DNA from 3 places in the Mesorhizobium sp. P2_F8 genome. Region 1 is predicted to be linked to each of the others. Evidence: predicted binding sites of a transcription regulator. Region 1 holds the regulator's gene; each other region holds the start of a gene.
The links. The regulator PhoB, encoded in region 1, activates phosphate uptake and scavenging genes when phosphate is short. The targets are predictions, from matches to a motif close to TGTCATNNANCTGTCAT.
Positions count from the first base shown of each region.

Region 1 (3,277 bases):
TGCCATCGTACGGCGTCGTCTCGAAGACCCCGACCTCGACGTCCGCAGTGTCGCCCGCATCGCGCTGGCGATCCAGGGCATCACCGACACACGTGCCCGCGCCATGCTGTGGTCGCCGATCACGCCGCACACCGATATCGCCTTCGCCGACATACTCGAGGACGAGTTCGGCATCCCTGCCACCATGGAGAACGACTGCAATATGATGGCGATAGCGTTGCGCTGGCGCGACCCTGATCGCTACCGCGACGACTTCATCGCCATCCTGTTGTCGCACGGCATCGGCATGGGTCTGGTGCTGAAGGGCGAGCTGTTCACCGGCACTCATTCCTCGGGCGGCGAGTTCGGCCATATGATCCATCGGCCACACGGCGCGCTGTGCCGCTGCGGGCGGCGCGGTTGCGTCGAGGCCTATGCCGGCAACTACGCCATCTGGCGCAACGCAAGGCAGATGAGTGAGGACGCGGAACCGGTCGCCGATGTCAGTGATGCCGACATGCGCGCGCTGGCGACCGCGGCCCGCGAGAGGGATGGACCCGAGCGCGAGGCCTATCGCAAGGCCGGCGAGGCACTCGGCTACGGTCTCGGCAGCCTGTTCGCGCTGATCGACCCGGCGCCCGTCGCCATGGTCGGCGTCAGCGCCGCCGCCTTCGACCTGATCGAGCCGGCATTGCGCGAGGCGATTGCCCAGACCGCCGGCGGCCAGCATTCGCAATCGATTTCTTTCGACACCGAACCGAACGAACTTCCACTGATCCGCGAAGGCTGCGCCACGCGGGCATTGACCTTTGTCGACCAGGAGATTTTCGCGCCCGGCACGCAGGCGAGGTCCGGCCTCGGCGGCAAGAACGTCGCGTGAATGGCGCGCCTGGATGTGTTGAGATTCAGGTTAGGCCGAGTCGAGAATGGCGGGTTCCAAGAACCGGAGCGGAGCGGACATTTGGATCCGTGAGTACCGGAAGCGCAGGAAACTGCCGTTCGCAGGCCCGGCATCACCTGAATATCAGCATATCCCTAATCTTCCCGGATTGCGTAACCAGCCCCGCGGATGGTGCGGATGACATCGGGCATGCGGCCATTGTTGACCGCCTTGCGCAGCCGGCCGACATGCACGTCGACCGTGCGTTCGTCGATGTAGATCGTCTCGCCCCAGACATTGTCGAGCAGTTGGCTGCGCGAGAACACACGGCCGGGATGGCGCATCATGAATTCGAGCAGGCGGAATTCGGTCGGTCCGAGCCGGATCTCGCTCTTCTTGCGATAGACCCTGTGCGATTCACGATCGAGCACGATGTCGCCGACCTTGAGCACGCTGGACAGCACTTCCGGCTTGGCGCGGCGCAGCAGCGCCTTGACCCTGGCCATGAACTCCGGCGTCGAGAACGGCTTGACCAGATAATCGTCGGCGCCTGTCGAGAGGCCCCGCACACGATCGCTTTCCTCGCCACGCGCGGTCAGCATGATGATCGGCAGCCGCTCGGTCTCGGGACGCATCCTTAGCCGGCGGCAGAGTTCGATTCCGGACACTGCTGGCACCATCCAGTCCAGCACCAGAAGGTCGGGGACGTTCTCCTGCAGGCGGATCTCGGCCTCGTCGCCGCGCGTCACCACCTCGACCTGGTAACCCTCGGACTCCAGATTGTAACGGAGCAGCACACCTAGCGGCTCCTCGTCCTCCACCACCATGATGCGTGGCGCGATCATCGACTGGTCACCCCTGCCGTCATGCCGCCGGCGCGGACATTGCCGTCTCGTCCTGCTTCGGACGATTGGCGGGCAGCTGCGTGCCGGTCAAAACATAGTACGCATTTTCCGCGATGTTGGTGACGTGATCGCCGATGCGTTCGAGGTTCTTGGCGCAGAACAAAAGATGCGTGCAGGCGGTGATGTTGCGCGGGTCTTCCATCATGTAGGTCAGGAGTTCGCGGAACACGGAGGTGTATTTGACGTCGATGCGCTCGTCGTCGGCGCGCAGCTTCGCCAGCGCCGCCGCGTCGCGCGCCGTATATTCCTCGATGACGCCCTGTACCTGGATCAGCACCAGCTGCGCCATTGCGTCGATGGAGTGCGACAGGTCGCGCGGGGTGACACTGAGGCCGACGGTGCCGACGCGCTTGGCGATGTTCTTGGCAAGGTCGCCAATACGCTCGAGGTCGCCGGCCATGCGGATCGAACCGACGACATGACGCAGATCGTCGGCCATCGGCTGACGCTTGGCGATCAGTGTGATGGCGCGGTCGTCGAGCTCGCGCTGGCGCGCGTCCATGATCGCATCGTCGGAGACGACGCGCTGCGCCAGGGCGTTGTCGGAATTCAGCAGCGCCTTGGTGGCGCCGCCGACCATCGAGCCGGCGAGGTCGCCCATGTCGCGGATCAGCCTGCTGATCTGTCCGAGATCCTCGTCGAAAGAAGCGACTGTGTGTTCGCCCATGATCTTAGTCCTCGTATGCCTGAGCTCAGCCGAAGCGGCCGGTGATGTAGTCCTGCGTGCGCTTCTCGCGGGGCGACGTGAAGATCTTCTCGGTGCGGTCGAACTCGACCAGTTCGCCCAGATACATGAAGGCGGTCTGCTTCGACACGCGCGCCGCCTGCTGCATGTTGTGGGTGACGATGACGATCGTGTAGTCGGCTTGCAACTCGTCGATCAGCTCTTCGATCTTGGCGGTCGACAGCGGGTCAAGCGCCGAGGCCGGCTCGTCGAGCAGGATGACTTCCGGCTTCACCGCCACGGTGCGGGCGATGCAGAGTCGCTGCTGCTGGCCGCCGGAGAGGCTGAGGCCGCTGGCGTTGAGCTTGTCCTTGACCTCGGTCCACAGTGCGGCGCGCTTCAGCGCCTGCTCGACACGGCCATCCATCTCGGACTTGCTGATCTTCTCGTAGAGCCTGACGCCGAAGGCGATGTTCTCATAGATCGACATCGGGAACGGAGTCGGCTTCTGGAACACCATGCCGATCTTGGTCCGCAGCAGGTTGAGGTCCTGCGAGCGGTCGAGAACGTTCTGGCCGTCGAGCAGCACCTGGCCCTCGGCCGTCTGCTTGGGATAGAGCTCGTAGATGCGGTTGAAGACGCGCAGCAGCGTCGACTTCCCGCAGCCCGAAGGTCCGATGAAGGCGGTGACGCTGCGCTCGGGCAGCGACAACGTGATGTCCTTCAGCGCCTTGCTCTGGCCGTAGTAGAAGTTGAGGTTCTTGACCTCGATCTTGGCCTTGCCGGCAATTGCCTCGGCGGCGATCGTCATGTCTGGAGACAACATCTGGCTCATTTGTCCTCTCTGCG
Region 1 is NZ_JBFUFB010000001.1:352,725-356,001, forward strand. Features, by position in the region: gene AC1DZP_RS01665 (ROK family protein) at 1-859, shown strand, start outside; gene phoB (phosphate regulon transcriptional regulator PhoB) at 1,015-1,704, opposite strand; gene phoU (phosphate signaling complex protein PhoU) at 1,724-2,431, opposite strand; gene pstB (phosphate ABC transporter ATP-binding protein PstB) at 2,457-3,263, opposite strand; gene pstA (phosphate ABC transporter permease PstA) at 3,260-3,277, opposite strand, start outside.

Region 2 (3,277 bases), on a different contig from region 1:
CGTTTCCGTCGTACAGGAGCCGGCCTGGCCGGCGGCCGGAGGATATTCCGTGAATCAGGCCTTCGCTGCCTGCCAAGCGTTCATCAGCTTTTTGGGCGCTTGTCGGATCCATGTCTGTTCGAGCCGATGGCGCAATTCTTCGGGCGGAATTTGACTCAACCTGACAAGGATCGCCGGCCAGCCCTTGTAGTGATCCGTCTCGAAATAGATTGCGGGCGCCGCTTCCAGCAGCATCTCTTTCTCGTCGAGCGGGCACATCAGGACGACCGTGTCGGCGTCCTTGACGCGGGCGAGCAATTTCTTGCCAACCTTCAGCGCCGGCGTCCCATAAGATGTCGTTTCGATGGTGTCCGGCAAGCCGCTCGCGGCACTTCGCAATGCTTCGAAAACGGTGGAAAGCTCGTCGCTCACCGTTTCACGCTGCGAAGCGCTGGGCTTCCCCGCCGTAGTAGTTGACGTAGCGGGCGCCGATTTCCTTGACCGGCATTACGACGAACACGTCGACCGTCGAGAATTCGCGGTCGATGACGCAGCCATCGCCGATGCGGGCGCCGACGCGCAGATAGCCCTTGACCAGCGGCGGCATCGCTGCGATCGCCGCCTTGGCATTGACCGCCTCGATCGGCATCAGATCCATCGAACAGTAGCGCCCGGACACCGCGCGCACGTCCCAGGCCGAATTCGTCCGGCAGTGATGGGCGAGATAGGTAAGCGCCTCGGCATGCGCCGCCGGCACGGTGCCGTGGAACGACGCGCAACCGGTCATCACACCGATTTCGTAGTGGTTGATATAGGTCCAGATACCTTGCCACAGCGCCTCGATGGTGCGCTTCGAACGATATTCAGGCAAAACGCAGGAGCGGCCGAGCTCGAGAAAACGCTGGCCGGGGTGACGGGCGATAAGATTGGTCAGCTCGAATTCACCTTCGGAATAAAAGCCTCCAGCGGCGGCCGCGATTTCTTGCCGCAGCAGGCGATAGGTGCCGACGATGCGGCGATGTTCTGGGCCGGAAAGCGAAGTATCGAAGACGAGCAGATGGTCGCAGAGCGGATCGAACCGGTCGGTGTCACGGCGATCCGGCGCCTGGAACAAATCCTTCCTGGCGCCGAGTTCATCGTAGAACACCCTGTAGCGGACTTCCTGCGCGGCCGCGATCTCGGCCTCGTTGCGGGCGAGCCGCACTTCGAGATTACCGATACGGCCGAGTGCTGCGCCCTTTATGACGGAATCGACGTTACGTCCGGCAAGCAAGGCGCTGCTGGCGTTCGGCCGAGTGTCACATTCCGGCATAACTGTATGCACGAGGATTCTCCTTCGAGCCATCCCTCTTGGCACGGGGATACGGTGTAGGTGCAACAGGATTGTGACAGTACCGTGATACGACGTCGTGGGCAATACTTCGTCGGCTGGCGAATACGGTCAACCGGCTACGTTACGCCAGCGGGCGGTGTGGATGGGCTGTCGAAGTTCCTGACCTTCGGCTCGGGATCATGCCCTAGGCCGCGACCTGTCCCTCGACGGCATTGACCAGCGCGTCAGGGTCGAGTGGCTTGGTAACGAAGCCGCTGGCGCCATGGGCAAGCACCGCATGGCGGGTCTTTTCCTGGCTATCAGCCGACAGCACCATGATCGGCACCGGCGGCACGGCGGTCTCCTCCTCGTAGCGGCGGATGGCGGCAATCGCGTCCAGCCCGTCCATGACCGGCATGTGAAGGTCCATCAGAACCACGTCGAAGCGATGGTTGTGCCCGGCGCCGGTGACAGCCTCGACGGCCGCCTTGCCGTTGCCGACCACCTTGACGCGATGCCCGGCCTTCAGCAGCGTGGCGCGGGCAAGCATGGCGTTGATGTCATTGTCCTCGGCGATCAGCACCGACAGGCCCCGCTGGCGGCTGCCGACGGCACGAAACGCCGGCGCGTGGCGGTTTTCTGGCTGCGGCGGGGCGAGGGCGGGAGCATTGCTGCTCAACAGCACACGCAGAAGCGTTCCGCCCCGCACCGGCCTGGCAAGGAAGGTCGCGTAGCCGCTGGCGCGAAATTCGCCAAGCATGCCGCGGTCGGTCGGTGCGATCAGTGTAATGGCCTCGCAGTCGGCGAAACCGCTCTGGCGAAGACGCTTGAGCAGCCTTCCATCGCTCGCTTCCATCGCCGCGTCGACCAGGAGCATATCGCAGCCGTCGGCGAAGGGCGCGGCCTGCGCGACGGTCGTGGCGACATCGACCGCGCCGCCATTGGCGCGGATCGTGCGGGCGATGGCATCGGCCTCGACGGCATTTTTCGACAGGATCACTGCGCGCTTGCCCGAGAGCGCGTTCTGCCAGCCCTGCGGCGCTTCGGTGGCCGATATTGCCGGGATTTCAAAGACGAACTCGGATCCCTGACCGAGCCGGCTCGATACTGAAATCGTGCCGCCCATGGCGGCCACCAGGCGTTTGGAGATGGCGAGGCCGAGGCCGGCCCCGCCATGCGTGCGCGTCGACGTGCCGTCGGCCTGCTCGAACTCTTCGAAAATGCGCTCCAGGTCGTCTTCATGCAGACCTGGACCGGTGTCGGCAATGGTGAAGCAGATGCGGTCGGTGGTTTCGGTGCGCGCGCGTGCGATGCTCACCAATACACCGCCGCTGTCGGTGAACTTGATGGCATTGCCGATGAGGTTGAGCAGCACCTGCCTGACCTTGCCCGGATCGGCGGTGATCAATTGCGGCACGTCGGGTTCGACATGGCAGCCCAGCCCGATATCCTTGGTGAAGGCGCGGGCAGCGAGCAATTCGACGATGTTGTCGGCGATCTCGCGCACCGACATCGGCTGCGGCTCCGGGTCGAAGCGCCCCGCCTCGATCTTGGAGTAATCGAGCAGATCCTCGATCAGGGCGAGCAATGCGCTGGCCGAGGTCGAGACGGCGCCGACATAGGTCTGCTGTTCCGGCGACAGCCTGGTGTCGGCCAGCAACCTGGCCATGCCCATGATGCCGTTCATCGGCGTGCGAATTTCATGACTGACCGTGGCGAGGAAGCGCGATTTGGCCTGGCTGGCGTATTCGGCCCGCTCGCGAGCGGTGATCAGCGAGGATTCGGCGCGTTTGCGGGCGGTGATGTCGCGCGCGATGGCGCGATGCGAAACGGCGCCGCTGTCCTTGTCGCGCACCGACAGTTCGATCCAGGAAAACCAGCGCGGACCGCTCGGCGTGCGGATGGAGACATCGGTGGAACTCAGGCATTCATGATCGGAAAAGGCAGCATCGGGAACGATGCCGACATCGATGCCGAGTTCCGCCA
Region 2 is NZ_JBFUFB010000013.1:92,966-96,242, forward strand. Features, by position in the region: gene AC1DZP_RS27930 (trimeric intracellular cation channel family protein) at 1-53, shown strand, start outside; gene AC1DZP_RS27935 (MmcQ/YjbR family DNA-binding protein) at 55-411, opposite strand; gene olsB (l-ornithine N(alpha)-acyltransferase) at 416-1,291, opposite strand; gene AC1DZP_RS27945 (ATP-binding protein) at 1,497-3,277, opposite strand, start outside.
Region 2: olsB (l-ornithine N(alpha)-acyltransferase) is a predicted target of PhoB. The motif match lies at 1,354-1,370, and genes of this name have one in related genera.

Region 3 (3,277 bases), on a different contig from region 1:
GCAGGAAGTAGACCTCGGAAATGGAGACGTTGTTGGCGAGATTGTTGTAGATCTGCTGGATTGTCGCGCGGCCCTCGTCGCCGAGGTTGGTGCCATGCCGGTCGAGGTTTCGGACGCTTGGCAGGTAGCTCAGCGTTCGCACATTCTCGTAGACGGCCCGCAAGGCGTCTTCGACCGTCTTGGCGGTTGTCCTGGCTGCCGCCTGGGAGTTCTCGATGTAGCGTTCCTTGGCAAGCGCGAAGTTCCGCTGGGCGTCGATATGCAAGGCCGCCAGCATCGCTGCGCCGGTCACAAGGATCACAACAAATCCGACTGCTCGCCAGAATGCGTTCATCGGCGTCCCACCATCAATTGGTAAGGGATACCCCAGAGCAGTTTAGGAAGCGCTAATGAGTAAGCGCCAATAACCAATGCCCTTCCTTGCGGCCCCAGCGCCGCCACACACCAAATCCGGCAAGATCCATAAACCTGTTTTGCGGGTGCGAGAAAGCGGGATTGGGCATGCGCAAGGTCCAGGCAATCAGTTCGCCGGTACCGCCCCGGCCTGCTGATCGGCATCGGTCAGCGTTTGCAGGAAGGCGACGATGTCGTCGATTTCGGGGTCGGTCAGTGCCGGTTTGTCGCCGGGCTTCTTGCCGAAGGGCGGGTCATGGTTGAGGTTGGCCCAGTAAGCCTTTGGCAAATCGTCATTTTGCCGGATCGTGCCGTCGGCGTTCTTGGGATACCAATGGCCGGGATCGCTGTCGCGGCTGGCATAGAAGGCAACCGCGTCGCGCAGCGTGTGGAAGTAGCCGTTGTGGAAGAAGCTTTTGCGCAGCGCGACGTTGCGCAGCGTCGGCGTGCGAAACAGGCCGCAATACTCAGCCCGGCCATGGAAGTCGGTCCTGAGCGGCCCGCACAGGCCGAGATCGAAATAGGCGGGGTCGGCATCGGCCGGGATGGCCGGGTTGCGCGGCACGGCGACGGCGATCAGGCCGAAATCGGTGAATTGCGGCGGCTCGCCGTCATTGGCGGGTTCGCTCAGGTGGCAACTGGCGCAATTGCCCTTGGTTTCGTCCTCGAACAGCGCGCGCCCGCGCAATTCCTGCGCCGACAGCGTCGCCTTGCCGGCGAGGAAGGCGTCGTAGCGGCTGGAATAGGGATAGAAATCGGCGGCGCTCTGCTCGAAAGTGCCGAGCGCCTCGGCGGCGGCGTCGAAGGCGTCGTCCGGGTGGTCGAAAACGGTGTCGCCGAAGGCGGCCTTGAATTCATCGGCATAGGCGGTCTTGCGCAATCCGGCGGTGACGGCAGCGGCATCCTTGTTGGCCATCTCGAATGGCGACAGCAGCGGGATCTTGGCCTGGTCGCGGCCGCGGTCGGCGCGGCCGTCCCAGGTCAGGCCGCCGGTTGGGCCGTTGTCGACGCTTTCGTCGCCTTCATCCTCGGAATCGTAGAAATGCTCCGTGAAGGCTGGCACCGCCTGAAGGTAGCGAAGTGACGGCACGGCGCGCAGTCCGGGCTGGTCCAGCTTCGGACCGCCCATCTCGACCGGTGCCGCCGAGGCCGGACCGAAGGCATGGTGCGGATCATGGCAGGACGAGCAGGATTGTTTGCCTGAAGCCGACAGCGACGGGTCGAAGAACATCTTTCGGCCAAGCGCTGTCAGCGCCTGCGCCCGCGCGAAGGCATCCGCGCGCGACATCGGTCCGGGATGGACACTGCCGCTACCGGCGCTGACGGCGTTGCCGGGCAGGATGGTGGCGAGGCCAAACATCGATGCCGCGGCGGTCGCGATCATCAAGCCTTTCCATCGTCTTGCGGTCATAAGGTTCAGTCCGATTTGTTCCGCAATTAGGTCCGCACTGCAACGGATTGATGACCGGTCCACCCGCTCACGCAACCGTGTTCGGATGGGCGATAAATGTCACAAAGGTGACAAAGCATCGACCTAGCGTCCGAAGCCATGGCTCGTCGCCCCCAAGCCATGCACTGCCCTCTAGTCATCACCCTAGCCATGAGGACCTCCCATGACGCGGTTCACGCTTTTCACCTCGCTTTGCCTGGCCGGCACGGCGCTGGCCTCGATTCCGGCTACAGCCAACGCAGCCCCTCCCGGCTTCGACAAGATAGACACCGTCGTCGTCATCTATGCCGAAAACCGCAGCTTCGATAATCTCTATGGCGGCTTCCCCGGCGCCAACGGACTGGCCAACCTTTCGGCCGGCCAGGTGCGCCAGCTCGACCGCGACGGCAAGCCGCTGAGCGAACTGCCGCCGGCCTGGGGCGGCCTGACCGCCAAGGGCGTGACGCCGCCGGTGACCGAGGCGCAGACGGCCCATCTCAGCAATGCCAGCTTCGCCATCGACGACGCCAGCGGCTTCAACGAGAAGACCTCCGTCATCACGCGCGACCTCTGGCACCGCTTCTATCAGGAGCAGATGCAGATCGACGGCGGGAAGAACGACAAGTTCGTCGCATGGGCCGATTCCGGCGGCCTGGTGATGGGTCACTATGACGGCTCGGTGCTGCCGATGTGGGCGGTGGCGAAGAAATACGTTTTGGCCGACAATTTCTTCCAGGGCGCCTTCGGCGGCTCCTTCCTCAACCATATCATGCTCGCCTGCGCCTGCGTTCCGGTCTATCCAAATGCCGACACCAGCCCGGTCAAGGGGCAGATCGCCGTGGTCGAGGCCGATGGCACGACGCTGAAGGTCGCCGACAATTCGCCGGCCTCGGCCCTCGGCGGGGCGCCGAAATTCGTCAATGACGGCGCCATCACGCCAGACTTCCACGCCGTCAACACCATGCAGCCGCCCTATCAGCCGAGCGCCAACAAGCCGGCCGAAGGCGGCGACAAGGCACTGGCCGATCCGGCGCAGCCGACCACGCTGCCGCCGCAGCACGAGATCACCATAGGCGATCTGTTGTCGCTGAAGGGCGTCAGCTGGGCCTGGTATTCCGGCGCCTGGCAGGCAACGCTCGACGGCAAGAATGCGACGCCGGTGCCGAACTTCCAGTACCATCACCAGCCATTCAACTATTTCGCCGCTTACGCGCCCGGCACGGCCGCGCGGGCCGAACATCTCAGGGATGGCGGCCTCGACGGGACCGAATTCATCAAGGCGATCGACGACGGCAAGCTGCCGGCGGTGAGTTTTTACAAGCCGCAAGGCAATCTCAACGAGCATGGCGGCTACGCCGATGTGGCGAGCGGCGACCAGCATCTCGCCGACGTCGTCTCGCATCTGGAGAAGAGCCCGCAATGGAGCCATATGCTGGTCGTCACCTATGACGAGAA
Region 3 is NZ_JBFUFB010000003.1:362,152-365,428, forward strand. Features, by position in the region: gene AC1DZP_RS09055 (putative bifunctional diguanylate cyclase/phosphodiesterase) at 1-334, opposite strand, end outside; gene AC1DZP_RS09060 (cytochrome-c peroxidase) at 521-1,753, opposite strand; gene AC1DZP_RS09065 (acid phosphatase) at 2,007-3,277, shown strand, end outside.
Region 3: AC1DZP_RS09065 (acid phosphatase) is a predicted target of PhoB. The motif match lies at 1,901-1,917, and genes of this name have one in related genera.